One region of the Streptomyces sp. NPDC002835 genome, then DNA from elsewhere that is predicted to be linked to it. Evidence: riboswitches for the same ligand, from Rfam matches in the RefSeq annotation. Region 1 holds a riboswitch; each other region holds the start of a gene.

Region 1 (10,041 bases):
GACCACTACCGGCTGCTGGCCGACCGCAAGATCCCCGTCGTACTCGTCAACGCCTCCATCGAGGGCCTCGACTTCCCCTGCATCTCCTGCGACGACGCCGTCGCCGTGGAACAGGCGTGGCGGCACCTCGCCTCGCTCGGCCACGAGCTCATCGGCCTCGTCCTCGGCCCCGGCGACCATGTGCCCTCGCGGCGCAAGCTCGCCGCCGCGCGTGCGGTGGCCGGCGCGGCGGGGGCGCCGCTGCCCGACGAGTACGTGGAGCGCTCGATGTTCTCCCCGGAGGGCGGGCAGACGGCGGCCCGGCTGCTGGAGCGGGGCGTCACCGGGATCATCTGCGCGAGCGACCCGCTGGCTCTCGGCGCGGTACGGGCCGTGCGGCGGCGGGCCCGTCCAACCCACGATCAAGGTAGGACCCCCATATCCTGGGATCCGCAGCCGTCGCAGCCCCGGAGGTGCCGTCTTGAGCAAGCCGCAGATCCCCGTCATCGTCCTCGCGGGCTTTCTGGGATCCGGTAAGACGACGCTGCTCAACCATCTGCTGCGCACCAGCCGCGCGACCAGGATCGGGGCGATCGTCAACGACTTCGGGTCCATCGAGATCGACGCCATGACCGTGGCCGGACAGCTCGGCGACTCCACGGTCTCGCTCGGCAACGGCTGCCTGTGCTGCGCGGTCGACGCGAGCGAGCTCGACGTGTTCCTCGACCGGCTCACCCGGCCCGCGGCCGGTCTCGACGTGATCGTCATCGAGGCGAGCGGCCTCGCAGAACCGCAGGAGCTGGTCAGGATGGTCCTGGCCAGCGACAACGAACGGATCGTGTACGGCGGCCTCGTCGAGGTCGTCGACGCGGCCGAGTTCGAGCGGACCCGGGAGAAGCACCCGGAGACCGACCGCCACCTGGCCGTCGCCGACCTCGTCGTACTGAACAAGGCGGACCGGGTCGGCGAGGCGGAGCGGCGCGCGCTGCGCGAGACGGTCACCGGGCTCGCCCGGGGCGCCGCCGTGATCCCGGCGTCGTACGGGCGCGTCGACCCCGAGCTGTTCTTCGAGCCGCGGCCGCGGACCGAGCGGGTCGGCCAGCTGTCGTTCGAGGACCTCTACGACGACGACCACGACGGTCGTGATCACCACGACGGCCATCTGCACACCGCCTACGAGACCGCCTCGTTCACTTCGAAGGACCCGCTGCACCCGCGCCGGCTGCTGGACTTCCTCGACTCGCGCCCCGAAGGGCTGTACCGCATCAAGGGGTTCGTCGACTTCGGCGCGCTCGACCCGGGCAACCGGTACGCGGTCCACTCCGTGGGCCGGTTCCTGCGCTTCCACCCCGAGCCCTGGCCGCCGGGCGACACCGCTCGCCGGACCGAACTGGTGCTCATCGGCTCCGGCGTCGACGCCCCCGCACTGGTCGCGGAACTCGACTCCGCCCGTCTCACCGCAGCCGAGGACACCCCGGAGGAGCACAGCCTGTGGGGCGTCCTGCGCTACGTACCGAAAAGGTCCTCGGACGACCCGTCCGAGGACCCCTTCGACAGCTACGAGCTCTAGCCCCCGCGTCGCCCTAGCTCGCCGGGCCCGCGAGGACCGCGACCGGCGAGGTGAGAGGCGTGCCGGAGCCGTCGCGGCGCGGGTCGATCTCCGGGAGCTCGGCGGGGGAGCCGTTCTTCTGCGCCGCTCTGGCCGGCGCCGCGCCCGCCCAGCCCAGGATCAGCACGTCCTCGCCCTTCAGGAAGCGCTGGCAGCGCACCCCGCCGGTGGCCCGCCCCTTGCGCGGGTACTGGTCGAAGGGCGTCAGCTTCGCCGTCGCGATCGAGTCGTCCAGCGTGCCGTGCGAACCCGCCACCGTGAACACGACCGCGTCCCCGGACGGGTCGACCGCGGTGAAGGAGATGACCTCCGCGCCCTCCGTGAGCTTGACGCCGGTCATACCGCCCGCCGGACGGCCCTGCGGACGCACCTGCGAGGCCGGGTAGCGCAGCAGCTGGGCGTCGGAGGTGATGAAGACCAGGTCCTCCTCGCCGGTGTGCAGCTCGACGGCGCCGACGATCCGGTCGCCGTCCTTGAGCGTGATGACCTCCAGCTCCTCCTTGTTGGAGGGATAGTCGGGCACCACTCGTTTGACCACGCCCTGCAGTGTGCCGAGCGCGAGCCCCGGCGACGACTCGTCGAGCGTGGTGAGGCACATGACCGATTCGTCGCCCTCCAGCGACAGGAACTCCGAGATCGGCGCACCCCCGGAGAGGTTGGGGGCGGTCGCCGTGTCCGGCAGCTGCGGCAGGTCGATCACGGACAGCCGCAGCAGTCGCCCGGCCGACGTCACCGCGCCCACCTCGCCGCGCTGGGTCGTGAGTACCGCCGAGACGATCACATCGTGCTTGGTGCGTCTGCTCCGGCCCTCGTCGAGCGGCTCGCCCGTGGCCGTGCGCGCGAGCAGACCGGTGGAGGAGAGCAGCACCCGGCACGGGTCGTCCGCCACCTGGAGCGAGGCCGCCGGCGCGGGCGAACCCGCGGACTCCAGCAGGACCGTGCGCCGCGGAGTGCCGAACTTCTTCGCCACCGAGGCCAGTTCGGCGGAGACCAGCTTGCGCAGCTCGGAGTCCGACTCGAGGATGCCGGTCAGCTCGTCGATCTCGCCGTTGAGCCGGTCGCGCTCGCTCTCCAGCTCGATGCGGTCGAACTTGGTGAGCCGGCGCAGCGGGGTGTCCAGGATGTACTGCGTCTGGACGTCGCTCAGGGAGAAGCGCTCGATCAGCCGCTCCTTCGCCTGCGCCGAGTTCTCGCTGGACCGGATGAGCCGGATGACCTCGTCGATGTCGATGAGGGCGACGAGCAGCCCCTCGACCAGATGCAGCCGGTCGCGGCGCTTGGTGCGCCGGAACTCGCTGCGCCGCCGGACGACCTCGAAGCGGTGGTCGAGATAGACCTCGAGCAGTTCCTTCAGACCGAGCGTGAGCGGCTGTCCGTCGACCAGCGCCACGTTGTTGATGCCGAAGGACTCCTCCATGGGAGTCAGCTTGTACAGCTGCTCGAGCACGGCCTCCGGGATGAAGCCGTTCTTGACCTCGATGACCAGGCGCAGGCCGTGCGAACGGTCGGTGAGGTCCTTGACGTCCGCGATGCCCTGGAGCTTCTTCGACCCGACCAGGTCCTTGATCTTGGCGATGACCTTCTCCGGGCCGACCGTGAACGGCAGTTCCGTGACGACCAGGCCCTTGCGGCGCGCGGTGACGTTCTCCACGGACACCGTGGCGCGGATCTTGAACGAACCGCGGCCCGACTCGTAGGCGTCCCTGATGCCGCTCAGGCCGACGATGCGGCCGCCGGTCGGCAGGTCGGGGCCCGGCACATGGCGCATCAGCGTCTCGAGGTCCGCGCCGGGATACCGGATGAGGTGACGCGCCGCGGCCACGACCTCGCCCAGATTGTGCGGAGGCATATTGGTCGCCATGCCGACCGCGATCCCGGACGCGCCGTTGACCAGCAGGTTCGGATAGGCGGCGGGCAGCGCGACGGGCTCACGCTCCTGGCCGTCGTAGTTGGACTGGAAGTCGACCGTGTCCTCGTCGATCGACTCGGTCATCAGGCTGGTGGCGTCGGCCATCCGGCACTCGGTGTACCGCATGGCGGCGGGCGGGTCGTCGTTGCCCAGCGAGCCGAAGTTGCCGTGGCCGTCGACCAGTGGGAGGCGCATGGAGAACGGCTGCGCCATGCGCACGAGGGCGTCGTAGATCGACGCGTCACCGTGCGGGTGCAGCTTTCCCATGACCTCGCCGACGACGCGGGCGCACTTCACATAGCCGCGGTCGGGACGCAGTCCCATCTCGTTCATCTGGTAGACGATGCGGCGGTGCACCGGCTTCATGCCGTCGCGTGCGTCCGGCAGGGCCCGGGAGTAGATCACCGAGTACGCGTACTCGAGGAAGGAGCCCTGCATTTCGTCCACCACGTCGATGTCGAGGATCCTCTCCTCGAAGTCGTCCGGCGGTGGGGTCTTCGTGCTGCGGCGGGCCATCGCGGCTGCTGCTCCTTCACGTACCAGGTGGGCGTCTGACGCCGACCATTGTGGACCGTCCCGCTGACAACGCCGACCGCGACCCGTGTTCCGCACCGCGCCGGGGGCGGAACGCGGCGCTCCGGCAGGGGGGAAGAACGCGGATACCGGGCCCGGGAACTTCGCCAGGTGTCGGCACGCTTGCATACAGTGGCAGGTCTGGCAGCACTTTCACGTTTTCGCGATCGAAGGGACGTACATGCCCATGGGTCACACGGCCACAGCGCAGGCCGGTTCCGGCGGCCTGACAGCGACCGAGCACCGCCTGGCGAATGGCCTGCGCGTGGTGCTCTCCGAGGACCACCTGACCCCGGTCGCCGCGGTCTGCCTCTGGTACGACGTCGGTTCACGCCACGAGGTCAAGGGCCGTACAGGACTCGCCCACCTCTTCGAGCACTTGATGTTCCAGGGCTCGGCGCAGGTGAAGGGGAACGGCCACTTCGAGCTCGTGCAGGGAGCCGGCGGCTCGCTGAACGGCACCACCAGCTTCGAGCGGACCAACTACTTCGAGACGATGCCCACCCACCAGCTGGAGCTGGCGCTCTGGCTCGAGGCCGACCGCATGGGCTCGCTCCTGACCGCCCTCGACGACGAGTCGATGGAGAACCAGCGCGACGTCGTCAAGAACGAGCGCCGCCAGCGGTACGACAACGTGCCCTACGGCACCGCGTTCGAGAAGCTGACCTCCCTCGTCTACCCGGAGGGCCACCCCTACCACCACACCCCGATCGGCTCGATGGCCGACCTGGACGCGGCGACCCTCGAGGACGCCCGTGCCTTCTTCCGCACGTACTACGCGCCGAACAACGCGGTGCTGTCGGTCGTCGGCGACATCGACCCCGAGCAGACGCTCGCCTGGATCGAGAAGTACTTCGGGTCCATCCCGTCTCACGACGGCAAGCAGCCGCCCCGTGACGGCACCCTGCCGGAGAACATCGGCGCCCAGCTCCGCGAGGAGGTCGTCGAAGAGGTCCCGGCCCGCGCCCTGATGGCCGCCTACCGCCTGCCGCACGACGGCACCCGCGAGTGCGACGCCGCGGACCTGGCGCTGACCGTCCTCGGCGGCGGGGAGTCCTCCCGGCTCCACAACCGCCTGGTGCGCCGCGACCGGACCGCCGTCGCGGCCGGGTTCGGCCTGCTGCGGCTGGCCGGCGCCCCGTCGATGGGCTGGCTGGACGTCAAGACCTCCGGCGGCGTCGAGGTCCCCGGGATCGAGGCGGCCGTCGACGAGGAGCTGGCGCGCTTCGCCGCCGAGGGCCCGACGGCGGAGGAGATGGAGCGGGCCCAGGCCCAGCTCGAGCGCGAGTGGCTGGACCGGCTCGGCACGGTGTCGGGCCGCGCCGACGAACTCTGCCGCTACGCGGTGCTGTTCGGCGACCCGCAGCTGGCGCTCAGCGCCGTCACGCGGGTGCTCGACATCACCGCGGAGGAGGTGCGGGCGGTCGCGAAGGCGCGTCTGCACCCCGAGAACAGGGCGGTGCTGGTCTACGAACCTGTCGCCGCGGAAGAGACCGAAGCGGCCGACGGACACGAGCACGAAGGGACGGACCAGTGAGCGACGCTGCCGTGACCATGGACTTCCATCCGCAGCCGGCCCCGGGCACCGCCCGGCCCTGGGCCTTCCCGGCCCCCGAGCGCGGCACGCTCGACAACGGCCTGACGGTGCTGCGCTGCCACCGGCCCGGCCAGCAGGTGGTGGCGGTCGAGGTCTGCCTCGACGCCCCGCTGGACGCCGAGCCCGAGGGCCTCGACGGCGTCGCCACGATCATGGCGCGCGCCCTGTCGGAGGGCACCGACAAGCACTCCGCGGAGGAGTTCGCCGCCGAACTGGAGCGCTGCGGCGCCACCCTGGACGCCCACGCCGACCACCCCGGGGTCCGGGTGTCGCTGGAGGTCCCGGTCTCCCGGCTCCCCAAGGCGCTCGGTCTGCTCGCCGAGGCGCTGCGGACCCCCGCCTTCGCGGAGAGCGAGGTCGAGCGGCTGGTCCGCAACCGCCTCGACGAGATCCCGCACGAGACGGCGAACCCGGGCCGCCGTGCCGCCAAGCAGCTCTCCAAGGAGCTCTTCCCGGCCGCGCTGCGCGTCTCGCGCCCCCGCCAGGGCACCGAGGAGACGGTGGCCCGTATCGACGCCGCGGCCGTGCGCGCCTTCTTCGAGGCCCATGTGCGCCCCGCGACGGCGACCGCCGTGATCGTCGGCGACCTCACCGGCGTCGACCTGGACGCCGTGCTCGGCGACTCGCTCGGCACCTGGACGGGCGACAAGGCCGCCCCGCACCCGGTGCCCGCGATCACCGCCGACGACACCGGCCGCGTGATCGTCGTGGACCGTCCCGGGGCCGTGCAGACCCAGGTGCTCGTCGGCCGGGTCGGAGCCGACCGTCACGACCGTGTCTGGCCCGCCCAGGTGCTCGGCACGTACTGCCTCGGCGGCACCCTCACCTCCCGCCTCGACCGCGTACTGCGCGAGGAGAAGGGCTACACCTACGGCGTACGGGCCTTCGGACAGGTGCTGCTCTCCGCGCCGGACGGCTCGGGCGCGGCCATGCTCGCCATCAGCGGCTCGGTGGACACGCCCAACACCGGCCCCGCGCTGGACGACCTGTGGAAGGTGCTCCGCACGCTCGCGGCCGAGGGCCTCACCGACGCCGAACGTGACGTCGCCGTGCAGAACCTGGTGGGCGTCGCCCCGCTGAAGTACGAGACGGCGGCCTCCGTCGCGGGCACCCTGGCCGACCAGGTCGAGCAGCACCTCCCGGACGACTACCAGGCCCAGTTGTACGTACGGCTGGCGGAGACCGGCACGGTGGAGGCGACCGCGGCCGTGGTCAACGCCTTCCCGGTGGACCGGCTTGTCACGGTGCTCGTCGGCGACGCGTCGCAGATCGCCGAACCCGTCAAGGCGCTCGGCATCGGCGAAGTGAGGGTTGTCACGGGCTGAACGGAAGCCGCCGATCGGGCAGCAGGCCGAAACCGGCGGATCGCCCGTCAGGCGCAGACAAGCGGAACCCCGGCTTCGGATCGTTTGCCGGGGTTCCGTCGTATGCCCGTTTTGCGGGAGAGGTTGCCTGTCTGCCCTGTGGCATGCGCTACAAAACGGGCTGTCCGTTTGGCGATTGACGGACGAGATGCCTAGCGTCGGTCCGGCTGTTCGTCTGAAGATCGTCGCGCCCGCGGCGTCGGGCAGTCATCGCCGAGTCCCCGTCAGGCGCGAGCCTGGGGAGCCGGGGACCCAATCAGTCCCTGGGGTGAATCGGACACCTTCGCCCGAGCGGAGGCGCCCGTAGGAGACCTTCCTGCTCCGAACCCGTCAGCTAACCCGGTAGGCGAGAAGGAAGGAAAGGATCAGCCTCTCCATGGCGTTCACCCGTGCCACCGGGAAGCATCGTGCCCCGAGCCGCCTGACGCGCAGGAGCGCGAAACTGGCCGGCGCCGCCGCACTCGCCACCACCGGCGTCGTCGGAACCCTCGCCTCCCCGGCTCTCGCCGCAGACGCTTCCGCCCTCTCCGCCGAGGACACCGGCCTCACCCAGATCATCACCATGGGCTCGCTCGCCGACGAGATAGCCGACCAGGCCGCCGCGCAGAAGCAGGAGGCCGAGGAGGCCGCCGCCCAGGCCCGTGCGCGGGAGAAGGCCGCGGCGGAGGCCAAGCGCAAGGCGGAGGCGCGCGCCAAGGAGGCCCGCGAGGCCGAGGAGCGCGCCGCCCGTGAGGCCGAGCGCCGGCGGCTGAACTCCTTCCAGCTCCCCATCGCCGGCTCCTTCGTGACCACCGGCTACAAGACCGGCGGCGCCCTGTGGTCCTCCGGCTCCCACTCCGGCGTCGACTTCCGCGCCCCGTCCGGCAGTTCCGTCGTGTCCGTGGGCTCCGGCACCGTCGTCGAGGCCGGCTGGGACGGCGCGTACGGCAACAGCGTCGTGATCCGGATGAACGACGGCACCTACACGCAGTACGGCCACCTGGCGTCCATCGGCGTCTTCGCCGGCCAGCAGGTCACGCCCGGCCAGCAGATCGGGCTCTCCGGCTCGACCGGCAACTCGACCGGGCCGCACCTGCACTTCGAGGCGCGGACCACGGCCGAGTACGGCTCCGACATCGACCCGGTCGCCTACCTGCGCTCGCACGGCGTCGCCGTCTGACCCCGGCGTCCCCGCCGTGCGGCCCGCCCGTCGCACCCGCTCGCAAGGCCCCCGGCTTCCCGCCGGGGGCCTTCGGCCTATTCCGTGCCGTTTCCGCCATTCCGCGATTGCCGTGCGTGCCAAGAGATTTCCATGGTTTCCCGGCCGCCGTCGGAAAACGGCGCACATTGCAATAGAGTCACGGGAAGACACGTCCAACGGCTGCGTTTCGCTCGGATCAAGGCGGAGGTTCGGTCATGCGTATTCCCGCGCACTCGGTATGCACGGCGATCCGCGACGACATCGTCTCCGGTGTCTTCGAACGCGGCAGCCGGCTCACCGAGGAGCAGCTCGCCCGCCGCTACGGGGTCTCCCGGGTCCCGGTGCGCGAAGCGCTGCGCACCCTGGAGTCGGAGGGGTTCGTCGTCACCCGGCGGCACGCGGGCGCCTGCGTCGCCGAGCCCACGGAGCAGGAGGCCGCCGACCTCCTGGAGGTCCGCATGCTGCTGGAGCCCCTGGGGGCGGCCCGAGCCGCACAGCGCCGTACCGAGGCACACCTCAAGGTGCTTCGAGGCCTGGTCAGGCTGGGGCAGGAGCGGGCACGCCGGGGTCAGGGCGAGGATCTGCGCTCCCTCGGCAACTGGTTCCACGAGACGCTCGCCCAGTCCTGCGGCAGCCCCGGACTGACCGCGCTGCTCACCCAGTTGCGGCACAAGATCGCCTGGATGTACGCGGTGGAGCAGCCGGCCGCGCCGGTCGAGGCATGGGCCGAGCGCGGGGCGATCGTCGACGCCGTGGCGCGCGGTGACGCCGAGCGGGCGCGGGCGCTGACGGCGCTGCACGCGGAGCGGTCCGCCGGGGCGCACCGGCTGCGGCGCACCGTGCGGGTGAGGACTTCGCAACATCCCGTAAACACCACGAGCGGCCGGAATTAACAGACGGCGTATATAAAAAGTGGTGCGGTGCTGCTTCTTTTATGGATTTCCTTTTCCCGACGGCGTCCGTGAATTCGTGGTGCTCGCGGAAAGCGCGTGGGCGGTTCCGGGAAAGCGGTGGTCCCGGGAATGCAGAACCGCGGCGCCCCCGTATCGGGGCACCGCGGTTCTGTCGTACTGAACTGAGGGGGACTCGGCTCAGACCGTCTCGGGAAGCTCGTCGAGACCCTCGGCGACCAGCTTGGCCAGACGGTCCAGGGCGGCCTCGGCGCCGTCCGCGTCGGAGGCGAGGACGATCTCCTCGCCGCCCTGCGCGCCCAGGCCGAGCACGGCGAGCATGGAGGCGGCGTTGACCGGGTTGCCGTCGGCCTTGGCGATCGTCACGGGGACGCCGGCAGCCGTCGCGGCACGGACGAAGATGGACGCGGGGCGGGCGTGAAGGCCCTCGGCCCAGCCGACATTGACGCGGCGCTCAGCCATGGTGTTGCCCTTCAAGTCTTAGCGGGTTGTCTAGACCAGTCTCTCATGTGTTCCGGCGTGCCCTCCGACCGGTCCGAGGCGGTGCCGGACCGCCCGTGCGGCCTCCTCAGACTGCCCGCCGGCAACCGGCGGCGCGACCGCTGCGCCGCGCCGTAGGCTTTGCACCATGCAGACCTCGCAGGAGCACGCCTACCCGGCTCACTGGGAAGCAGACGTGGTGCTGCGCGACGGCGGCACCGCCCGGATCAGGCCCATCACGACCGAGGACGCCGACCGGCTGGTCAGCTTCTACGAGCAGGTCTCCGACGAGTCGAAGTACTACCGCTTCTTCGCCCCCTACCCGCGGCTGTCCGCCAAGGACGTCCACCGCTTCACCCACCACGACTACGTGGACCGGGTCGGGCTCGCGGTCACGGTCGGCGGCGAGTTCATCGCCACCGTCCGCTACGACCGGATC
Region 2 (10,041 bases), on a different contig from region 1:
GACCAGGGTGGGCGCGCCCGGCGGCCCGGATTCACTGCCGTCCCAGGCGCGGATGCGGACGGGGAGCGGGGCGCCCGACAGCTCCTCGGCAAGAGTGGTCAGCCGCAGCGCGGCATCGGCCATGGCACACACCTCCGTGACGGTGGTTCCCACGAACGCCCGGCAGACTCGCGGCGGGCGGGCCTGCACGGTGCACTTCCCTCAACAATGCGACCACCGTGTGTGCTTCCCCACCCTACGCGCCGCGACGCCCGCCACGGCGGACGTGTTCCCCTAGCCGCCCCCTGCGGCCTGGCGGCCGCGGGGGCCCCGCCTTCCCGAACCGGGACAGGCCCCGGATCCCGATGCGCCCTGCGGGCGGCGGGCGGGCCGGGCTCCGCCCGGACCCGGTACCGCGCTTCGCGCGATGGCCTCAATCTCCCCCACGGCCTGGCGGCCGTGGGTGGGGGCACCTGCCACGCCGCCAGGCGTAGGGGGAGCACCCCCAGGCCGGGCTGGACATGCCGCTGCGCGGCAACCCTGCCCGGCCGGGCAGGCCTGATTTCGCTGCGCGAAACAGGGACGCCCACGGGGCGACTCAAGCCCCGTCGGCGTTTGAGGCGCGGGGCTCGGGGCGGCGCCCCGACAAGACCGGCACACCCGGCCGGGGCGGCGCCCCCGGGAACGCGAAAGGGCCGCCCGCACCACGGATGGCGGGCGGCCCCTTCACAAGGGCAAGCGGTACCGCTAGGACGCCTTGGCCTTCTCGGACTCCGGCTTCGCCGCAACCGGCGCCGGCTTGGCCGCCTCGTAGAACTCCTCGCGCGGCGTCTCCATCGCACCGAGGGAGACGACCTCGCGCTTGAGGAACATCGCCAGCGTCCAGTCGGCGAACACACGGATCTTGCGGTTCCAGGTCGGCATCGCCATGCCGTGGTAGCCACGGTGCATGTACCAGGCCAGCCGGCCCTTGAGCTTGATCTTGACCTTGCCCATGACGATCATCGCGACGCCCTTGTGCAGGCCGAGACCGGCGACCGCACCCTTGTTCGCGTGCTCGTAGGACTTCTGCGGGAAGCCGCGCATCCCGGAGATGACGTTGTCGCCGAGGACCTTCGCCTGGCGCAGCGCGTGCTGGGCGTTCGGCGGGCACCAGGCGTTCTCGACGCCGGCCTTGCGGGCGGCCATGTCGGGGATCTGGGCGTTGTCGCCGGCGGCCCAGATGTAGTCGGTGCCGTTGACCTGGAGGGTCTCGTTGCAGTCGACGTGGCCGCGGGGGCCGAGCGGCAGACCGTAGCGGGCCAGCGCCGGGTTCGGCTTCACGCCGGCCGTCCACACGATGGTGTTGGAGTCGACCTCGAGGCCGTTCTTCAGCACCACGTGGCCGTCGACGCAGGAGTCCATGGAGGTGGAGAGGTAGACCTCGACCCCACGGCCCTCGAGGTGCTCCTTGCCGTACTTGCCGAGCTTCGGGCCGACCTCGGGAAGGATCTTGTCCGCGGCGTCGACCAGGATGAAGCGCATGTCCTCACGCTTCACGTTGTTGTAGTACTTGGCCGCGTCCCGGGCCAGGTCCTCGACCTCGCCTATGGTCTCGGCGCCGGCGAAGCCACCGCCGACGAAGACGAAGGTGAGCGCCTTGCGGCGGACGTCCTCGTCGGTCGTCGAGTCGGCCTTGTCGAGCTGCTCGAGGACGTGGTTGCGCAGGCCGATGGCCTCTTCGATGCCCTTCATGCCGATGCCCTGCTCGGCGAGGCCGGGGATCGGGAAGGTGCGCGAGATCGCGCCGAGCGCGACGACCAGGTAGTCGAAGGGCAGCTCGTACGCCTCGCCGACGAGCGGCGAGATCGTGGCGACCTTGCGGTCCTGATCGATGGTCGTGACCCGGCCGGTGAGAACCTCTGCCTTGGGCAGCACGCGTCGCAGCGGGACGACGACATGCCGAGGCGAGATGCTGCCTGCGGCAGCTTCGGGGAGGAAGGGCTGGTACGTCATGTACGACCGCGGGTCGACGACCGTGACGGTCGCCTCGCCGTAGCGCATCTTCTTGAGAATGCGCCGAGCTGCGTACAGGCCTACGTACCCACCGCCTACAACGAGGATCCTGGGACGCTCCGTGGTGCTCATGCCATCGAGTATCCACCCCCCTCGGAGGGGGTGCTCGTGAGCCCCTTCACAAGCTCTTCCCCCCACTCTGCTACACTGCCCCGCCCACGTGACCGAGGTCATGACCTCCACGGGGAACCGGGGTGCTGCCGGAAACGTTGACCACCCCTCTGAGCTGGCCCCCAGGGCGTGCGGGCGAGTAGACCAGCGCCCCTTGCACGCTGGGGGCGCAAGCATCCATGCACCTTCGAATGTGCTGTCTGGATCCCAACAGGCGGGCACCGGAGGGCTTTCGGGCCTCCGACGGGCCCATCGGCGCGGTTTTCCTTGTGAAGAAGTTCACGAACTTTCTCGCGAGGGCCGCCGGGGCGGCCGGAAAAGCGGCCGCGAACCCCCTCCGCGGGTCAACGGGCGAGGGTCCGGACGCGGTGCCAGGCTGACTCCAGGATGTGGCCAGGATGCGGCACATCCACAGAACCCGGTCAGTACCGGCTGAATCACGGAGAAAGGGAATCGAGTGATCACCACTGACTTCGTCCCCGGCTCGCCCGCCTGGCTCGACCTGGGCGCGCCCGACATCGACGCGGCCGCCGCCTTCTACGGCGCCGTGTTCGGCTGGCAGGCCCAGGCCTTCGACGAGGAGATGACCAGCTACAAGGCGTTCCGCCTCGACGGCAAGGCGGTGGGCGCGGTCGGGCAGCTCACCGAGGAGGGCGCCCGGTCGGCCTGGATGGTCTACTTCCACACGCCGGACATCGAAGCCACCGTCAAGGCGGTCGAGGAGGCCGGGGGCGCCGTCCGCACCCCGCCGTCCGAGGTGGCGGACGAGGGCCGGTTCGCTCAGGTCACCGACCCGCAGGGCGCCCAGTTCGCAGTCTGGCAGCCCGGCAGCTACCCCGGCATCGAGGCCGTGGACGGCCCCGGCAGTCTCGGCTGGATCGAGCTCTACACCACCGACTCGAAGGCCGCGCAGGACTTCTACGGCCGCGTCTTCGGCTGGACCGGCCAGGACATGGAACTCCCCGGCGGCGGCGGGACGTACACGATGGTGACGCCCAAGGACTGCCCCCCGGAACGGATGTTCGGCGGCATCATGGCGGTCCCGGACATGTTCGCGTCCGGGGACGCGCGGCCGTACTGGCACCCCGTCTTCGGCACCGCCGACTGCGACGCCACGGTCGCCCTCGTACGCGAGAAGGGCGGCTCGGTCTCGATGGGCCCCGAGGACGCGGAGGGCGTCGGCCGGCTGGCGGTGTGCAGCGACCCGGCGGGGGCCGAGTTCGTGGTCCTCACCCCGGAGCCGGCCCCCGCGACCTGAGGTCTCACTGATCCGGCCTGATCCGAACGGCAGACCCTAACCGCGGTCCTCGTTCGCGACGCTGTAGGCGATGCCGTCGAGGATGTCGTGTTCGCTCACGACCACCTCGCGGGCGCCGATGCGCCGCATGACCGTGCGCAGCACCAGCGCCCCGGCCGCGATGACGTCGACGCGGCCGGGGTGCATCACGCCGATCGCCGCGCGCTCGTCGTGCGTGGAGTTCAGCAGCATGGTGGTGACCTCCTCGACCTGCTCGCAGGAGATCCGCGAGTGATGGATGGCCGCGGAGTCGTACGCGTCGAGGCCGAGCGCGATCCCGGCGACCGTGGTCACCGAGCCGGCGAGCCCGACGAGCGTGTGGGCCTCGCGGATGGGCACGGTCTTCTCGACCTCGTCGAGCGCCGCCTCGATGTCCGCGGTGATCGCGGCGACCTGCTCCGGCGTCGCCGGGCTGTCCGGCGCGTGCCGCTCGGTCATCCGTACGCAGCCGATGTCGACGGACCGGGCGGCGCCGGCGTGCTCCTCGCCGACGACGAACTCGGTGGAGCCGCCGCCGATGTCGACCACCAGATAGGGCTTGGCGATGTCGGAGCGGCCGTCGAGGGACTTCGTGGCACCGGTGAAGGAGAACTCGGCCTCCTGGTCGCCGCTGATCACCTCCGGCTCCACACCGAGGATGCCGAGCACACCGGCGACGAACTCGTCCCGGTTCTCGGCGTCCCGGGACGCGGACGTGGCGACGAAGCGCAGGCGCCGCGCGCCGTGCTCCTTGATCACGGCGGCGTACTCGCGGCAGGCGGCGAAGGTGCGCTCCAGCGCCTCGGGAGCGAGCCGGCCGGTGCGGTCGACGTCCTGGCCGAGGCGGACGATCGTCATCCGGCGGTCGAGGTCGACGAGAGCGCCGGTGGCGGTGTCGACGTCCGCGACGAGCAGGCGGATGGAGTTGGTGCCGCAGTCGACGGCGGCGACGCGGGTCATTCGGCGGCGTCCTCTCCCTGTCCGCCCGACGTCCCGCACGGGGTCACGCAGGGGCCCTTCGCCCACCACTCGGGCAGCATCGCGATCGCCTCGTCGCCCAGCGGGTTCACCCCGGGGCCGGCCGCCAGCGAGTGGCCGACCAGGACGTGCAGGCACTTCACCCGGTCCGGCATGCCGCCCGCGCTGGGGAAGCCCTCCAGGACCTCGATGGCATCACGGCGGGCGATGTAGTCCTCGTGGGCGGCCCGGTACGCGGCGGCCAGTTCCGGGTCGGCCGCCAGGCGTTCGGTCATCTCCTTCATGACGCCGTTCGCCTCGAGCGTGCCGATCGCGGAGGCGGCCCGCGGACACGTCAGGTAGTACAGCGTCGGGAAGGGGGTGCCGTCGGGAAGCCGCGGCGCGGTCTCGACGACGTCGGGCTGCCCGCAGGGGCAGCGGTGCGCGATCGAGCGCAGACCTCGCGGCGGCCGGCCGAGCTGCTCCTTGAACGCGGCGACGTCCGCGTCCGTGGGCTCGGTGGGTTCGGTGGTGGGAGGAGGGGTTTCCATGCCTGCCTTGTTCGGTGACTGCTACTGCTGCCGGGTGCTGCTACTGCTGCGGACCGTCGGCGCTGTCCACGCCGTTCCATACGTTCGAGTACCACGGCCGGTCGGCCGCGCCGCTCTCTTCGCGCTCCCGCTCCGCGGCCTCGGGGTCGATCATGGTGAATCCGGTCTCCCCCGGGAGCACGTAGTGCAGATGCTCGCGGGCTAGCCGCCGGATGTACATGTCGTCCTGGAGGCGCGCCTTCTCGTCCTTGAGCTGCTCGACCTGTGCGCGCGCCTCGTCCATGAGGCGTTCCTGCTCGGCGATGTCCGCCCGCTGGGAGACGTACTGGCGCATCGGGTAGGCGAGCGCCACGACGAGCGAGCAGACGACGAGGGCGAGGAAGGCCGCGCGGCCGGTGAGCCGGGAGCGGCGGGCCTGGCGGCGGTTCTGGGAGCGGTAGACGCGGGCGGCGGTCTGCTCGCCGAGCAGCCGCAGCCTGGTCGCGGTGGAGAACCTGTCCGCTTCCGGCCTGCGCGCCATCCCACTCGCCTCCCCTTCACACGCCGACGTCCCCGGACACGGTACGGGACCGCGGCCGGGGACGTACGTACGACAGGGCGTCAGCCGGTGATCAGCCGGTGATCACCGGTGGCCCGGCGACGCTCGGCGTCGCTCGTGCGGTGCTCAGTCCTCGTACTTGAACCGCGGGAACGCGCTGCGGCCCGCGTACACCGCCGCGTCGTCGAGGATCTCCTCGATGCGCAGCAGCTGGTTGTACTTGGCGACGCGCTCGGAGCGGGCCGGGGCGCCGGTCTTGATCTGGCCGCAGTTGGTGGCGACGGCCAGGTCGGCGATGGTGACGTCCTCGGTCTCGCCGGAGCGGTGGGACATCATGCACTTGAAGCCGCTGCGCTGGGCGAGCTCGACGGCGTCGAGGGTCTCGGTCAGCGAGCCGATCTGGTTGACCTTGACGAGCAGCGCGTTCGCGGCGTTCTCGTCGATGCCGCGGGCCAGGCGCTCCGGGTTGGTGACGAAGAGGTCGTCGCCGACGATCTGGACCTTGGTGCCCAGCTTCTCGGTGAGGACCTTCCAGCCGTCCCAGTCGTCCTCGAACAGCGGGTCCTCGATGGAGACCAGCGGGTACGAGGCGGCGAGCTCCTCGTAGTACTCGGTCATCTCGGCGGCCGAGCGGGACTTGCCCTCGAACTCGTACGAGCCGTCCTTGTAGAACTCGGACGCGGCGACGTCGAGCGCGAGCGCGATGTCCTTGCCCGGGGTGTAGCCGGCCTCCTTGATGGCCTCGAGGATGAGGTCGAGGGCGGCGCGGTTGGAGTCGAGGTTCGGCGCGAAGCCGCCCTCGTCGCCGAGGCCGGTGGACAGGCCCTTCTGCTTCAGGACCTTCTTGAGGGTGTGGTAGACCTCGGTGCCCCAGCGCAGCGCCTCGGAGAACGACTCGGCGCCGATCGGCGCGATCATGAACTCCTGGATGTCCACGTTGGAGTCGGCGTGCGAGCCGCCGTTCAGGATGTTCATCATCGGAACGGGCAGCAGGTGCGCGTTCGGGCCGCCCAGGTAGCGGAAGAGCGGCAGGTCGGAGGCCTCAGAGGCGGCGTGCGCGACGGCGAGGGAGACGCCGAGGATGGCGTTGGCGCCGAGCGAGGACTTGTCCGGGGTGGCGTCCAGGTCGAACATCGCCTGGTCGATCAGGCGCTGCTCGGTGGCGTCGTAGCCGACGAGCTCCGGGCCGATCTGCTCGATGACGGCGAGGACGGCCTTCTCGACGCCCTTGCCCTGGTAGCGGTTCTGGTCACCGTCGCGGAGCTCGAGAGCCTCGAACGCACCGGTGGAGGCGCCGGACGGAACTGCAGCACGACCCGTGCTGCCGTCGTCGAGGCCAACCTCGACCTCGACCGTGGGGTTGCCTCGGGAGTCCAGGATTTCCCGGGCTACGACGACGTCGATGGACGGCACGAGCATCTCCTTCTGGGATGTGACGCGAGAAAAGTGCAGAGGTCTGCTTGGCCTTGCGGCAAGAGCCTAACCGCCCCGGCGGCAAAGGCCCGGCCGATGCCCGCCCCCTGGGACGAAAAAGGGCATCAAGCCCCTTGCGACCGGACAAACGGGACGGTTCCTACCTGCGGGTAACCGGCGCCCCGGGGCGGACTCGCCCCAGCAACGGACCGAGCCCCGGCCCGGCGCGTACGGGGGAAGGCGCGCCGGACCGGGGTGCTCGGGTCCCGTCCGACGGACGGGTGCCTCCCACGACCGCCGGACCGTGGGAGGCAGGTGCGGGTCAGCGCAGGTGGAGCTGCTGGCCCGGGTGGATCACGTCGGCGTCCTCGACGATGTCCTTGTTCAGCTCGAACAGCTTCTCCCAGCCGCCCTCGACCTTCTCGGCCTGCGCGATCTTGCTGAGGGTGTCGCCGGCCTCGACCTTGTACTCGCCGTCGCCCTTCTTGAAGCCCTTGGCCTGCGGAGCGGCGGCGGGCTTCTCGGCCTTCGGGGCCGGGGCGGGGGCCTCGGTGCGCTCGGAGCGCGTGGTGGGCGCCTCGGAGCGCTCCTGGGACGGCTGCGCGGGCGCGGCCTCGGCGGAGCCGCCGCCGTAGGAGGCACCGGACAGGCCGACGCCGCAGCTCGGCCAGGCGCCCTTGCCCTGGCCGGCCAGGACCTTCTCGGCTATCTCGATCTGCTGGGCCTTGGACGCCTGGTCGGCGGTCGAGGCGTACGCGGTGCCGCCGTACGCGGCCCAGGTGGAGGCGGAGAACTGCAGGCCGCCGTAGTAGCCGTTGCCCGTGTTGATGGACCAGTTGCCGCCGGACTCGCACTGGGCGACGGCGTCCCACTCGGAGGCGGTGGCGGCGGAGGCGGAGGTCGCGCCGAGAACCGGGGCGGCGATGGCGGCGCCGGCGACACCGGCGAGCGCGACGAGACGGGTGACCTTCGACGGGCGGCGGTGCTTGGCCTTGTCGGAAGAACGCAGCATGGAACTTCTCCTCACCGACGCCTACGAGGTGAGCTGTCGGGTTCGGGCCTGTGAGTTGCCCGGCCGCACGTCCGTGGGACGTGCGGGCTTCACCCCCAGCCGGCTCCGGTCCGCCGGATCTCTCGATCCGGGCGAACGGCCCCGGCGCTTACCTTGGGTCCCCCGCTCCTGCCTTCGGCGCTCTGAGCGACGACTGTTCCCCTCGACCGACGGCAGGATTCGGCGTATCGGTCGACGGGGCCCGCGGTGGCGAGCGGTTCAGACCGTAGACACAGGACTCCCCGATGTTCAAAGTCGAACATCGGGGAGAAAACGCCCGAACCGACCACCCGAAGATGTCCGTTTTCGCAGGTGAGGGGCGGAGTGGCCGAGTTCATGGGGCGTTGCGCCCTAGTTGGGACAAAGAGACCCTTGTCTCACCGGAACGAAGCGGACAGAAGCCCATGAACCGTCGTGTGAACTAGCGCTGACCCAGGCTCAGGTCGAGGCTCTGACCGGGCAGGATGAGGTCCGGGTCGGACCCGACCGTCTCCTCGTTCGCCTCGTAGAGGGCCGGCCACCCGCCGGGCACCTCCTCCGCGGCGGCGATGTCGCACAGATTGTCGCCGGGCTGAACGGTGTACGAGCCCGGGGCGGTTGCCCCGACGTCGCCCTTGCGGCCCGCGCTGTCGCCCCGTGAGGCGTGGCGGCCGTCCTCGCGGGCGCCGTCCGAACCGCCGGTGGCGGACTCGTCGCCCGGCGCACCGCGGTGCTTGCCGGTGCCGGTCGACGCCTCGCCGGACGGGGCCGCCTCTGTGGCGTCGTCCGTGGGCACCGTGCGGGTGTCGTCGTCCCCGGTCGCCGGCCGGTCGGTCGCGTCGCCGGAGGGCGTGCCCGCGTCACGGGTGTCCGGCGCGCCGGATTCGCCCGTGGCGTCCGAGTCGTCCGCCGAGCCCTCGGCGGGCTTGTCGCCCGCCGGGTCGGTCGGCTCGAGGACGTCGAGGGAACCGGACGTGTCGGGCGACGGCTCACCGTCCGGCGCGTCGCTCTGCTTCGGCAGCGGCAGGATGCCCGGGTCGACGCCGGTGTCCGCGCCGTCGTCCTGGAGCCCGGCGAGCGGACCGCAGGCGGGCCAGGCGCCAGGGCCCTGGGCGGCGAGGACCTTCTCCGCGACCGCTATCTGCTGCGAGCGGCTCGCGAGGTCGGCGCTCGGCGCGTAGGCGGTGCCGCCGTACGCGGCCCAGGTCTCCTGCGAGAACTGCAGCCCGCCGTAGTAGCCGTTGCCGAAGTCGGCGCTCCACGCCCCGCCGCTCTCGCACTCCGCGACGCGGTCCCAGGTGTTCGCGTCGGCCGCGGACGCCGAGCCCGCGCCGAGCAGCGGGATCGCGATGGCCGAACCGGTCACCCCTGCCGCGACGATGAGGGCCGGAGCCTGGCGGGGTCGGCGGTGTCGTCCGTTCCCGGAGAGCATGCGGTTGCCTTTCGCGTGACAGCTGTGAATCCTGCGGCCTGCTGATGCCTGCCGAGTGACGGTGAACGTAGTCGCATTCGAACGTGAGTCACAAGTCGATGCAGCAGAGATCACGTGAAAGTCACAGACTTGACGTAGCGTCAGCTTGTTTACACCGTGAACTCAACGGGCAGAGTGCGCAATCCGCGCATGATGAGACCCCCACGCCACCGCAAATCGGCCGGATCTCCCGCAAGCCGCAAGTCCGGCATTCTGCGGAGCAGGGTGGCCAGCGCGGTCTGCCCCTCGAGCCGGGCGAGCGGGGCGCCGAGGCAGTAGTGGATGCCGTGGCCGTACCCCAGATGCTGGTTGTCGGTCCGGGACAGATCGAGGGTGTCCGGGGCGTCGAAGCGTGCCGGGTCGCGGTCGGCGGCCGCGAGGACGACGAGTACGGGGTCGCCCGCCGCGATCCGCTGCCCGCCGACGGTGAGCGGCTCCGTGGCGAACCGCCAGGTCGCCAGCTCCACCGGCCCGTCGTAGCGCAGCAGTTCCTCCACGCCGGTCGCCAGCAGGCCGCTGTCCCCGGACGCCAGCGACGCCTGGAGGCGCTCACGCTGCTCGGGGTGGCGCAGCAGCGCGTAGACGCCGTTGCCGATGAGATTGACGGTGGTCTCGAAGCCCGCGAAGAGGAGGATGAAGGCCATCGCCGCGGCCTCGTTC
Region 3 (10,041 bases), on a different contig from region 1:
GCTTCCGGGTCACCACCAACTCGACCTTCTTCAACACCGACACCCCCCAGACCGTCGTCGAGGTGCTCAACTACCTCAACGACGACCTCAAGGTCGACGAGATGATGATCTCGCCCGCCTACGCCTACGAGAAGGCCCCCGACCAGGAGCACTTCCTCGGTGTCGAACAGACCAGGGAGCTGTTCAAGAAGGCCTTCGCCGGCGGCAACCGGCGGCGCTGGCGGCTCAACCACTCCCCGCTCTTCCTCGACTTCCTCGAGGGCAAGGCCGACTTCCCCTGCACCGCCTGGGCGATCCCCAACTACTCGCTCTTCGGCTGGCAGCGACCCTGCTATCTGATGAGCGACGGCTACGTCCCCACCTACCGCGAGCTGGTCGAGGACACGGACTGGGACAAGTACGGCCGCGGCAAGGACCCGCGCTGCGCCAACTGCATGGCCCACTGCGGCTACGAACCCACCGCCGTGCTCGCCACCATGGGCTCGCTCAAGGAGTCCCTCCGGGCCGCCCGCGAGACGGTCTCCGGCGGCCGGTGAGCGACCCGCCACGGCGGACGACTGATCAGGAGGGGCGAGGAATGACCGAGCAGCCCAAGGGCTTCGACCTGGCGGACCTGCTGGCTCGGCGCGGCGGTGAGCGCTATGAGCTGCACGCCCGGCACCTCAACCACCAACTGCCGCGCATGCTCCGCACCCTCGGGTTCGACAAGGTCTACACCCGGGCCGAGGGCGCCTACTTCTACGACGCCGAGGGCAACGACTACCTCGACATGCTCGCGGGCTTCGGGGTGATGGGCCTGGGCCGCCACCACCCCGTCGTGCGCAAGGCCCTGCACGACGTGCTCGACGCCTCGCTCGCCGACCTCACCCGCTTCGACTGCCAGCCGCTGCCCGGGCTGCTGGCGGAGAAGCTGCTCGCCCAGACCCCGCACCTGGACCGGGTGTACTTCGGCAACAGCGGGGCGGAGGCGGTGGAGGCGGCGCTTAAGTTCGCCCGGTACGCGACGGGCCGGCCCCGCGTCGTGTACTGCTCGCACGCCTTCCACGGGCTGACGACGGGCGCGCTGTCGGTCAACGGCGAGGCGGGCTTCCGCGACGGCTTCGCCCCGCTGCTGCCCGACACCGCCATCGCGATGGGCGACCTCGCCGCGCTGGAGCGCGAGCTGGTGCGCGGTGACGTGGCGGCCTTCGTCGTCGAACCGGTCCAGGGCAAGGGCGTGCACGCCACCCCGCCGGGATTCCTGCGCGCCGCCCAGGAGTTGCTGCACACCTACAAGGCCCTGCTGATCGTGGACGAGGTCCAGACGGGCCTGGGGCGCACGGGCGACTTCTACGGCTTCCAGTACGAGGCCGGCGTCGAGCCGGACCTCGTGTGCGTGGCCAAGGCCCTGTCGGGCGGCTATGTGCCGGTCGGCGCCACGATCGGCCGGGACTGGATCTTCAAGAAGGTCTACTCGTCGATGGACCGGGTCCTGGTGCACTCGGCGAGTTTCGGCGCCAACGCCCAGGCGATGGCGGCGGGCCTCGCCGTGCTGTCCGTGCTGGAGGACGAGCACGTCGTGGCGAACGCGCGGGTGACCGGTGAACTGCTCCGCTCCCGGCTGGCGGCCCTGGTCGACCGGTACGAGCTGCTGCACGCGGTGCGGGGGCGCGGGCTGATGATCGGGATCGAGTTCGGCCGCCCGGAGTCGATCAGGCTGCGCAGCCGCTGGACCGTGCTGCAGGCCGCCCGCAAGGGGCTGTTCGCGCAGATGGTGGTGGTTCCGCTGTTCCAGAAGCACCGCATCCTCACCCAGGTCTCCGGCGACCACATGGAGGTGATCAAGCTGATCCCGCCGCTGATCATCGGCGAGCGGGAGGTGGACCGCTTCGTGGCGGCTTTCACGGCTGTGATGGAGGACGCCCACGGCAGCGGCGGTCTGATGTGGGACTTCGGCAAGACCCTCATGAAGCAGGCGGTCGCCAACCGCTGACTCTTCCGGGAGGCGGCGGGCTTTTGCCCCTGAGGCAAGAAAGTTGCCTCAGGGGCAATGCTCTGGCCCAATGGACGCATGACCACCTCCGCCGACCCGGCGGCCGGGGGCCTGCCCGAGATGGCGCCCCGGCTGCGCGAACTGCGCCGCCGCCGCGGGCTCACCCTCGAGGCCGCGGCCCACCGGGCCGGCCTCTCGCCCGCGCACCTCTCCCGGCTCGAGACGGGGCTGCGGCAGCCCTCGCTGCCGATGCTCCTCGCCCTGGCCCGTATCTACGGTACGACGGTCGCCGAGCTGCTCGGCGAGCAGCCGTCCGAGCGGGAACCCGTCATCCGCGGCCGCCGCCCCGAGCCGGTGGCGGCCGGCTCCTGGGACTACCACCGGGCGGGCAGCCCCGGACGGGCCATGCAGGCCCTGCGGGTGTTCGTCCCCCACGGCGTCCAGGGCGATCTGGTGCGGGTGCACCCCGGCGAGGAGTGGCTGCACGTCGTCGCGGGACGGCTGCGGCTGAGTCTCGGGGAGGCCGCCCACGAGCTGGCCCCCGGCGACAGCGCGCACTTCGACTCGCTCACACCGCACCGTATCGAGGCGCTGTCGCCGGAAGGCGCGGAACTGCTCTTCGTCCACACTCTGCTGCAGGCGCCCGAGCTGCATCCCTCATCCGACCGGCAAGGAATGTGATCCACGACATGTCGCACGACCCCTTGGACCGGCGCGGCTCCGCCGGCGACAGCCCGCGTGAGGAGCGGTTCCCCCGCGGGCTGGTGATCCGGCTCTTCGTCTATCTGATCGCGGGCCACGTCATCGCGGGCTTCCTCTATCTACTCTTCCTGGTCGGCGGCCAGAACCAGTAGCCCCGGCCGAACCAGTGGCCCCCGGCAGGAACCGCAGCCCTCGGCTCAGCCCTGCTCGACAAGCCGATCCCGCAGGCGCTCGCGCGTCTCGGGGGCGAGCCGCAGGCCCTCGGCGAGATAGCGCTCCGTCGTGACCCAGGTCTGCTCGATGGCGTCGAACGCCGCGGCCAGATACTCGGCGCGGGCGTCGAAGAGCGGGCTGAGCAGCTCCATCACCTCGGGGGACATCGCGTCGGGCGAGCCGTCGCCGCGCCGGATCTTGTAACGTCGGTGCGGGTCGTTGGACTTGAGGTAGTCCGCCTCGATGGCGTCCCGCTCCACCCCGACGGCGAGGAGGGAGACGGCTATCGACAGGCCGGCCCGGTCCTTGCCCGCGGCGCAGTGCATCAGGGCCGGGACGCTGTCCTCGGCAAGGGCGTGCAGCACCCGGCTGTGCTCCGCCGTCCGCTCCGTGATGATCATCCGGTACGAGTCGATCATGCGACCGGCGCCCTTGCCGTCGGCGAGGATGGCCTTCAGCTGGTCCAGGTTGCCGTCGCGGACCATCTTCCAGAACTCGGCCCCGTCCGCCGGGTCGCTCAGCGGCAGATTCACATTGCGCACGCCGGGGAGCTCGACATCCGGCCCCTCCAGCCGCTGGTCGGCGGCGTTGCGGAAGTCGAAGATCGTGTGGAGGCCGAGGGACGACAGGAACGCCGTGTCGGTCTCGGTCGCGTGCGCCAGGTGCCCGCTGCGGAACAGCCTGCCGGACCGCACCCGCCGTCCGTCCACGGTCGGCAGTCCGCCCACGTCGCGGAAGTTGCGCACCCCGGACAGTTCGGGCTCTGACGAGGTCGTCTGCGGCAGCTGCTGCGTCACGTGGACTCCTTCGGGGGGCGGTGGCCGGCGCTGCTCGCCGACGACGGCGCGGCCTTCGACCATACGACACGCATTCATCGGGCAATCATCTTGTCCACTGTTGGCGGGCGTTGGTGAGACTCCCTACTTCCCGGCGTTGCCCCGGGCGCCCCGCACGGCCGATGATGTTCGAGTCTGTGTGGGACTGTGAGTATCTGAGGGGCGAGATGATCGAGAACCTGAGCGACGGGCGTACGTGGATCCTCTCCGGGCCCGCGAGCAGCTACGCATTCCATCTCACCGACGCCGACGAGCTCGTCCATCTCCACTGGGGCGCCCGCATCACGGCCGCCGACGCCGAGGCGCTGGCGGCGCAAGGGCCGCCGCCGTACTGGCCGTTCGAGTCCCAGCTCGACGGGCGCGAGGAGTACCCCGTCGAGGGCGGCCCCCGGTTCGTCCGCCCCGCGCTGTCGGTCCGAACCGAGTCCGTGCGCGGCACCGAATGGGCCTTCGCCGGCTGGGCCGCGGAGGACGACGAGCTGCGGCTGCGCTTCACCGACGCACAGGTCGGCCTCGGCCTGACGCTGCACTACCGGATGCGCGACGACTCCGACGTGATCGAGCGCTGGACCACCGTCGCCCACGACGGCGCCGGGCCGGACCTCGAACTGCTCCGGGCCGACGCCGCCGCCTGGACGCTGCCGCACCGGGACGCATGGCGGCTCTCCCAGCTGCACGGCCGCTGGGCCGCCGAGTCCCGGCTGGTCCGTTCCGAGATCAGCTACGGCGAGAAGATCATCGGCAGCCGGCGCGGCCACACCGGCCACCAGCACCTGCCCTGGGTGGCCCTGGACGCGGAAGGCGCCACCGAGGAGCGCGGCGAGGTGTACGGCTGCGCCCTCGGCTGGTCCGGATCGTGGCGGATCGCCGTACAGCAGCTCCCGGACAAATGCGTACAGATCACCGGCGGGGCCGGTCACGACGACTCCGGGCTGGTACTGCTCGCGCCGGGGGAGACCTACACCTCGCCCGTCTTCGCGGGGCTGTGGAGCGACGGCGGGTTCGGCGGCGCCAGCAGGGCGTGGCACGCCTGGCAGCTCGCCCATGTGATCCCCGGCGCCCAGGAGGCGCGTCCGGTGCTCTACAACTCCTGGGAGGCCACCGGCTTCGACATCTCGGAGCAGCAGCAGCTGGCCCTCGCCCGGCTGGCCGCGGGGATCGGCGTCGAGCTTTTCGTCGTGGACGACGCCTGGTTCGGGCGGCGCACCAGCGACCGCGCCGGACTCGGCGACTGGACGCCGAACCCGGACCGCTTCCCCGGCGGCCTCGCGCCGCTCGCCCGCGAAGTCCACGGTCTCGGCATGCGGTTCGGGATCTGGGTGGAGCCCGAGATGGTCAACGCGGACAGCGACCTCTACCGCGCCCACCCCGACTGGGTGCAGCACCATCCGGGACGCACGCGCACCGAATTCCGCAACCAGCTCGTACTGAATCTCGCGCGCGAGGACGTCCGGGAGCATCTGTGGAAGCAGCTCGACGCCCTGCTGTCCGGCGCGCCCGTCGACTATGTGAAGTGGGACTTCAACCGCTGCTTCACCGACGCGGGCTGGCCGGGGGAGCCGTATCCGCAGAAGCTGTGGACCGGGCACGTCGAGGGCTTCTACGCCCTGCTGGACCGGCTGCGGGCCGCGCATCCGGGCGTCGCCTTCGAGTCCTGCTCCGGCGGCGGCGGCCGGATCGACCTCGGGGTCCTCGGCCGCACCGACCAGGTGTGGACCTCGGACAACACGGACCCGCTGGACCGGCTCGCCGTCCAGCACGGCTTCAGCCAGCTGCACCCGGCCCGGGTCATGGCGGCCTGGGTGACCGACAGCCCCAACGCCCAGCTCAACGGCCGCCGGAGCAGTCTGCGCTTCCGCTTCGTCAGCGCCATGGCCGGGGTACTGGGCGTCGGGGGAGACCTCGCACAGTGGAGCGAGGCGGAACTGTCGGAGGCGGCTGACTGGATCCGGCTCTACAAGGAGATCAGGCCGCTCGTCCAGCACGGGGAGCTGTACCGGCTGCGGGCCCCGGAGGGCGGGCTGAGCGCCGTGCAGTACGTCCGGGGCGACGAGACGGTCGTGCTCGCGCTGCTCGAGGCGCAGCGGTACGGCGAGCGGCCGCCGGCGCTCCGGCTGCGCGGCCTCGACCCGGCCGCCGCCTACGCGTGCGTGGACACCGGAGCGGTCCATCGGGGCGCGGTGCTGCTGCACCACGGACTGCACACCGGACTGAAGGGTGACATGGACGCCACCGTGATCCGGCTCAGGCGGGCGTGGACCGCGGTCGTAGTGCGGCACTAGATGGCCAAATGCTTCTTCTGTCCGAATTGGCTGGTTCGGCATAACGTGCCCCGTAAGCGGGGGAGATGGTCCCCGGCTGGTGAGCAGCGTCATATTCGTGACGTTGTGTGGCCGGGACCGGCGGGCCAATTCCGTAACCGGCAAGGCAATTGAAGGACCGTCGTCCACGGAGGGTGACCGGAAATCCCCGGTGATATCGGGCTCTGCATTGATCGTGGAAAATCCTCGCTTGTCCACGACTGCCCGACTCGCCTACGGTCACGCTCAATCCGGACGGAACGCCTAATCCTGCCGCCGCCCGGAATTCGAACCCACCCACGTGTGGCAGGAGCGGGGGACCCAGGTAGTACGCCGATTCCGGGAAAACCGGACGGCTTGGGGTGAAGTCGTACAAGCAGTGCGACCGGGCATCTCCAGCCCGAACCCGACAGCTCACCTCGTAGGCGCCGGAGAGGAATGCGCCATGCCCGCGAAGGGTAAGCACCGTCGTCCCAAGTTCAACCCGTTCACCCGCGGCTTCGTCGTCGCCGGCACGGGCGGCGCCGTCATCGCGCTCCCGCTGATCGGCGCCACGACCGCCACCGCGGCCCCCGCCCCGGCGGCGGCACCGGTCGCCGCACCCCAGCAGGCCGCCGCCCCGGCGCTGGCCGCCCCGGCCCTCGCCGAGTCGGCGCTGCCGGCCGCCAAGAAGGCCCCGAAGACGTACACCGTCGTCGCCGGCGACTACCTGTCGAAGATCGCCGAAGAGCAGAGCGTCCGCGGCGGCTGGAAGCAGCTCTTCAACGACAACCGCCGCGCCATCGGCTCCGACCCGTCGCTGATCCACCCGGGTCTGGAGCTGACGATCGGCGCCAAGTCCAAGGCGAAGAACGACCCCGAGCCCCGCGCCGAGTCCAAGCCGCGCCCGTCGCGCGACGACTCGCGGGCCGCCGCTCCGCAGGCCCAGGCCCCGGCGAAGAAGGCGCCCGCGAAGCCGGCTCCCGCGAAGGAGGCCGCGGCCCCGGCGTCCGCGTCCGGCTTCAGCGCCCCGGTCGACGCGGCCGTCACCACGCCGTACCGCGCCTCCGGCGCGATGTGGTCCAGCGGTTACCACACCGGCGTCGACTTCGCCGCCCCGACCGGCAGCTCCGTCAAGGCCGTCGGTGCGGGCACCGTCGTCTCCGCCGGCTGGAGCGGCGCGTACGGCAACGAGGTCGTCATCCAGCACACGGACGGCACCTACTCCCAGTACGCCCACCTCTCCTCCCTGGCCGTCTCCGGCGGACAGTCCGTGAGCGGCGGGCAGCAGATCGGCCTGTCCGGTTCCACCGGCAACTCCTCCGGCCCGCACCTGCACTTCGAGGTCCGCACCGGCCCGTCCTACGGCTCGGACATCGACCCGCTGGCCTACCTGCGGGAGCACGGCGTCTCCCTCTGACCCGTGCGGCCCACCGTCCGGCAATTCCGGAAATCCCCGTTCCGTCCTGGCGGAGCGGGGACTTCCGCGTATTCCGGCCCGCCGGAAACTGACGGGTGGTAAAGATCACCCCCCGTCAACCCCTCCTTACGGTCGCGTAGGTCACATCCATAAAGGAAAGATGTGCCCTTGTGGCAGACGATTCGAGAACAGAGAACAGTGGCGCATTCGGGTCGTACGCGGCGATCGGTGACAGCTTCACCGAGGGCGTGGGCGACCCGGGGCCCGACGGCGGCTTCGTCGGGTGGGCGGACCGTTTCGCGGTCCTGCTCGCCGACCGAAGGCCGGAGCACAGCTTCCGCTACGCCAACCTCGCCGTGCGCGGGCGGCTCCTCGACCAGATCGTCGACGAGCAGGTGCCGAGGGCCCGGGAGCTCGCGCCCGACCTCGTCACCTTCTGCGCCGGCGGCAACGACATCATCCGCCCGGGCTCCGACCCGGACGACGTGGCCGAACGCTTCGAGCGGGCCGTCGCCGACCTCACGGCCTCGGTCGGCACGGTCATGGTGACGACCGGCTTCGACACCCGGAACGTGCCCGTCCTGCGCCATCTGCGCGGCAAGATCGCCACGTACACGGCGCATGTGCGGGCCATCGCCGACCGGTACGACTGCCCGGTGCTGGACCTGTGGTCGCTCAAGTCCGTCCAGGACCGGCGGGCCTGGGACGCCGACCGGCTGCACCTGTCGCCCGAGGGGCACACCCGGGTCGCGCTCCGCGCGGCACAGGTCCTCGGACTCGACGTGCCCGCCGACCCCGACCAGCCGTGGCCGCCGCTGCCCCCGCGCGGGGCGCTGGAGGTGCGCAGGGACGACATCCAATGGGCGCGCGAGTACCTGGCGCCCTGGATCGGACGACGGCTGCGCGGCGAGAGCTCCGGCGACCACGTCGAGGCCAAGCGCCCGGACCTGCTGCCGCTCTGAGGGCGGCGGAGGACGGCGGATGACGGGGAGGTCAGGGGAGGTCAGCGGGGGTCCGGGCGGGGGTCCGGTCGAGTGCGGCCGGGGCGGGGATCCGTTCGAGGACGCCGCCCGCGAAGACGTCGTACAGCGGCAGCGTCTCCAGGTGGACATAGCCGATGTGGCAGTCGCACACGGCGAGCGGGCAGGCGCGGGGGCGCAGCGCCCGGCGGTACGAACCGTCGTAGAGGTTGCCCAGTTCGGCGGGGACGAAGTGGCAGCGGCGGACCGTCCCGTCGCCGTCCACCGAGACCACCGACTCGCCGGTGCGGCACGGCAGCCCGGCGGATCGGTGCGGACGGCGGCTGAACGGGAAGAGCGGGTCCAGCTCGGTCCAGGCGTCGGCCTCGGCGTCGGAGAGTTCGTGCCCCTCGGGCGCGTTCACCCAGAGGTAGACGTGCGCAGGCAGCTCGGCGCGGAGCCGGCGCGCCTCCGCGAGATGGGCGGGGAAGCCGACGATGCCCACGCTGAACCGGATCTCCCGCCGGATCAGATCCCGGCATTTGCCAACGAACCGGTCGTAAGGAGTCTGTCCCGGGTGATAGGTGCACCACAGCGCGAGCTTCGCCGGGTCCGCGTCCGCCACCCAGTCGGTGCGGCCGCTGAGATTCGTCTGGATCGCCACCCGGCGGATGTGCGGCAGCCGCGACAGCTCGGTCAGCGCCTTCCGGTACCAGGAGCGCACCAGCCCCTCGCCCCACGGGGTGAACAGCACCGACAGCCGGTCGTCCCGCTGCGCGGCGGCCCAGGCCGTGAACCGCTCCAGCGCCGCGCGGTCGGCGCGCAACTGCTCGCGGCTGTCGCGCCGCTTCGCGAACGGGCAGTACGGGCAGTCGTAGTCGCAGGACGCCAGCGGGCCCCGGTACAGCACGGTCAGGTCCATGGGCCCGGTCACTTCGGCTCGTACGCGGCCATGGCGGCGCGCACCGCGGGTGAGAACAGCTCCGGGCCCAGGGCGTCCGAGTGGGCCAGGCCCTCCGGCGACAGCCGCAGCCGGCCCGGGGCGGCGGCCGGGTCCAGCCAGCCGAGGGCGGCGAACCGCTCCAGCTCCACGGGGAAGTCGTCGGCGGGCGCGGCGCCGAACCGCTCCCGGTAACCGGCCACTTCCATCCCCTCGGCCTGGAGCAGCGACTGGAGAAGATGGCGGCGGCGCGCCTCGTCCCCGTCGACCCACCGGCCCACCTCCGGGTGGGAGAAGTCCTCTGTGGTCGTGAAGTCGTCGATGATGCCGCGTATCTCGCCCATGCCGACGGCGTAGTCGAAGGAGTAGTGCAGGGACGAGGTGTAGGAACGGGCGCCGCAGCCCAGACCGATCATGCCGTCCGTCTGGCAGGCGTGGTCGTCGGCGGCGGACTGCGGCGCATCGGCGCGGCGGAACATGCGCATGGACACCTGCTCGTAGCCGTGGGCGAGCAGGTGGTCGCGGCCTGCGCGGTACAGCCGCAGCCGCTGCTCGTCCCAGGCGAGGTCCCAGGCCGCGTGCGCGTCCCCGTCCGCGCCGGCGCTCAGCCGGCCGAGACCGGTGAGCGGCCGCACGTACAGCGGATACAGATACAGCTCCTCCGGCTCCCAGCCGAGGGCGGCGTCCAGCGAGGAGAGCCAGCTGCGCTCGGTCTGGCCG

Evidence for each region. A riboswitch is a leader RNA that binds a small molecule or an ion and turns the genes downstream of it on or off. The one in region 1 is predicted to bind cyclic di-AMP.
Region 2: linked by a shared signal. The riboswitch ahead of ACWD01_RS13325 (transglycosylase family protein) and the one ahead of ACWD01_RS22455 (M23 family metallopeptidase) in region 1 are both predicted to bind cyclic di-AMP.
Region 3: linked by a shared signal. The riboswitch ahead of ACWD01_RS17950 (M23 family metallopeptidase) and the one ahead of ACWD01_RS22455 (M23 family metallopeptidase) in region 1 are both predicted to bind cyclic di-AMP.

Annotation. Positions count from the first base shown of each region.
Region 1 is NZ_JBSFUW010000021.1:53,291-63,331, reverse strand. Features, by position in the region: partial or broken gene ACWD01_RS22480 (LacI family DNA-binding transcriptional regulator) at 1-384, shown strand, start outside; gene ACWD01_RS22475 (CobW family GTP-binding protein) at 461-1,549, shown strand; gene ACWD01_RS22470 (DNA gyrase/topoisomerase IV subunit A) at 1,563-4,013, opposite strand; gene ACWD01_RS22465 (M16 family metallopeptidase) at 4,258-5,607, shown strand; gene ACWD01_RS22460 (M16 family metallopeptidase) at 5,625-6,992, shown strand; cyclic di-AMP (ydaO/yuaA leader) riboswitch at 7,233-7,394, shown strand; gene ACWD01_RS22455 (M23 family metallopeptidase) at 7,408-8,190, shown strand; gene ACWD01_RS22450 (GntR family transcriptional regulator) at 8,427-9,104, shown strand; gene ACWD01_RS22445 (HPr family phosphocarrier protein) at 9,303-9,584, opposite strand; gene ACWD01_RS22440 (GNAT family N-acetyltransferase) at 9,751-10,041, shown strand, end outside.
Region 2 is NZ_JBSFUW010000010.1:9,936-19,976, forward strand. Features, by position in the region: gene ACWD01_RS13290 (class I SAM-dependent methyltransferase) at 1-123, opposite strand, end outside; gene ACWD01_RS13295 (NAD(P)/FAD-dependent oxidoreductase) at 727-2,106, opposite strand; gene ACWD01_RS13300 (VOC family protein) at 2,603-3,403, shown strand; gene ACWD01_RS13305 (Ppx/GppA phosphatase family protein) at 3,440-4,381, opposite strand; gene ACWD01_RS13310 (DUF501 domain-containing protein) at 4,378-4,929, opposite strand; gene ACWD01_RS13315 (FtsB family cell division protein) at 4,970-5,449, opposite strand; gene eno (phosphopyruvate hydratase) at 5,594-6,886, opposite strand; gene ACWD01_RS13325 (transglycosylase family protein) at 7,203-7,889, opposite strand; cyclic di-AMP (ydaO/yuaA leader) riboswitch at 7,896-8,082, opposite strand; gene ACWD01_RS13330 (transglycosylase family protein) at 8,353-9,342, opposite strand; gene ACWD01_RS13335 (cytochrome P450 family protein) at 9,492-10,041, opposite strand, start outside.
Region 3 is NZ_JBSFUW010000014.1:146,098-156,138, reverse strand. Features, by position in the region: gene hpnH (adenosyl-hopene transferase HpnH) at 1-536, shown strand, start outside; gene ACWD01_RS17975 (aspartate aminotransferase family protein) at 578-1,972, shown strand; gene ACWD01_RS17970 (helix-turn-helix domain-containing protein) at 2,051-2,653, shown strand; gene ACWD01_RS17965 (DUF6126 family protein) at 2,653-2,826, shown strand; gene ACWD01_RS17960 (tyrosine-protein phosphatase) at 2,872-3,684, opposite strand; gene ACWD01_RS17955 (alpha-galactosidase) at 3,891-6,005, shown strand; cyclic di-AMP (ydaO/yuaA leader) riboswitch at 6,308-6,466, shown strand; gene ACWD01_RS17950 (M23 family metallopeptidase) at 6,469-7,422, shown strand; gene ACWD01_RS17945 (SGNH/GDSL hydrolase family protein) at 7,593-8,384, shown strand; gene ACWD01_RS17940 (STM4011 family radical SAM protein) at 8,416-9,303, opposite strand; gene ACWD01_RS17935 (STM4012 family radical SAM protein) at 9,312-10,041, opposite strand, start outside.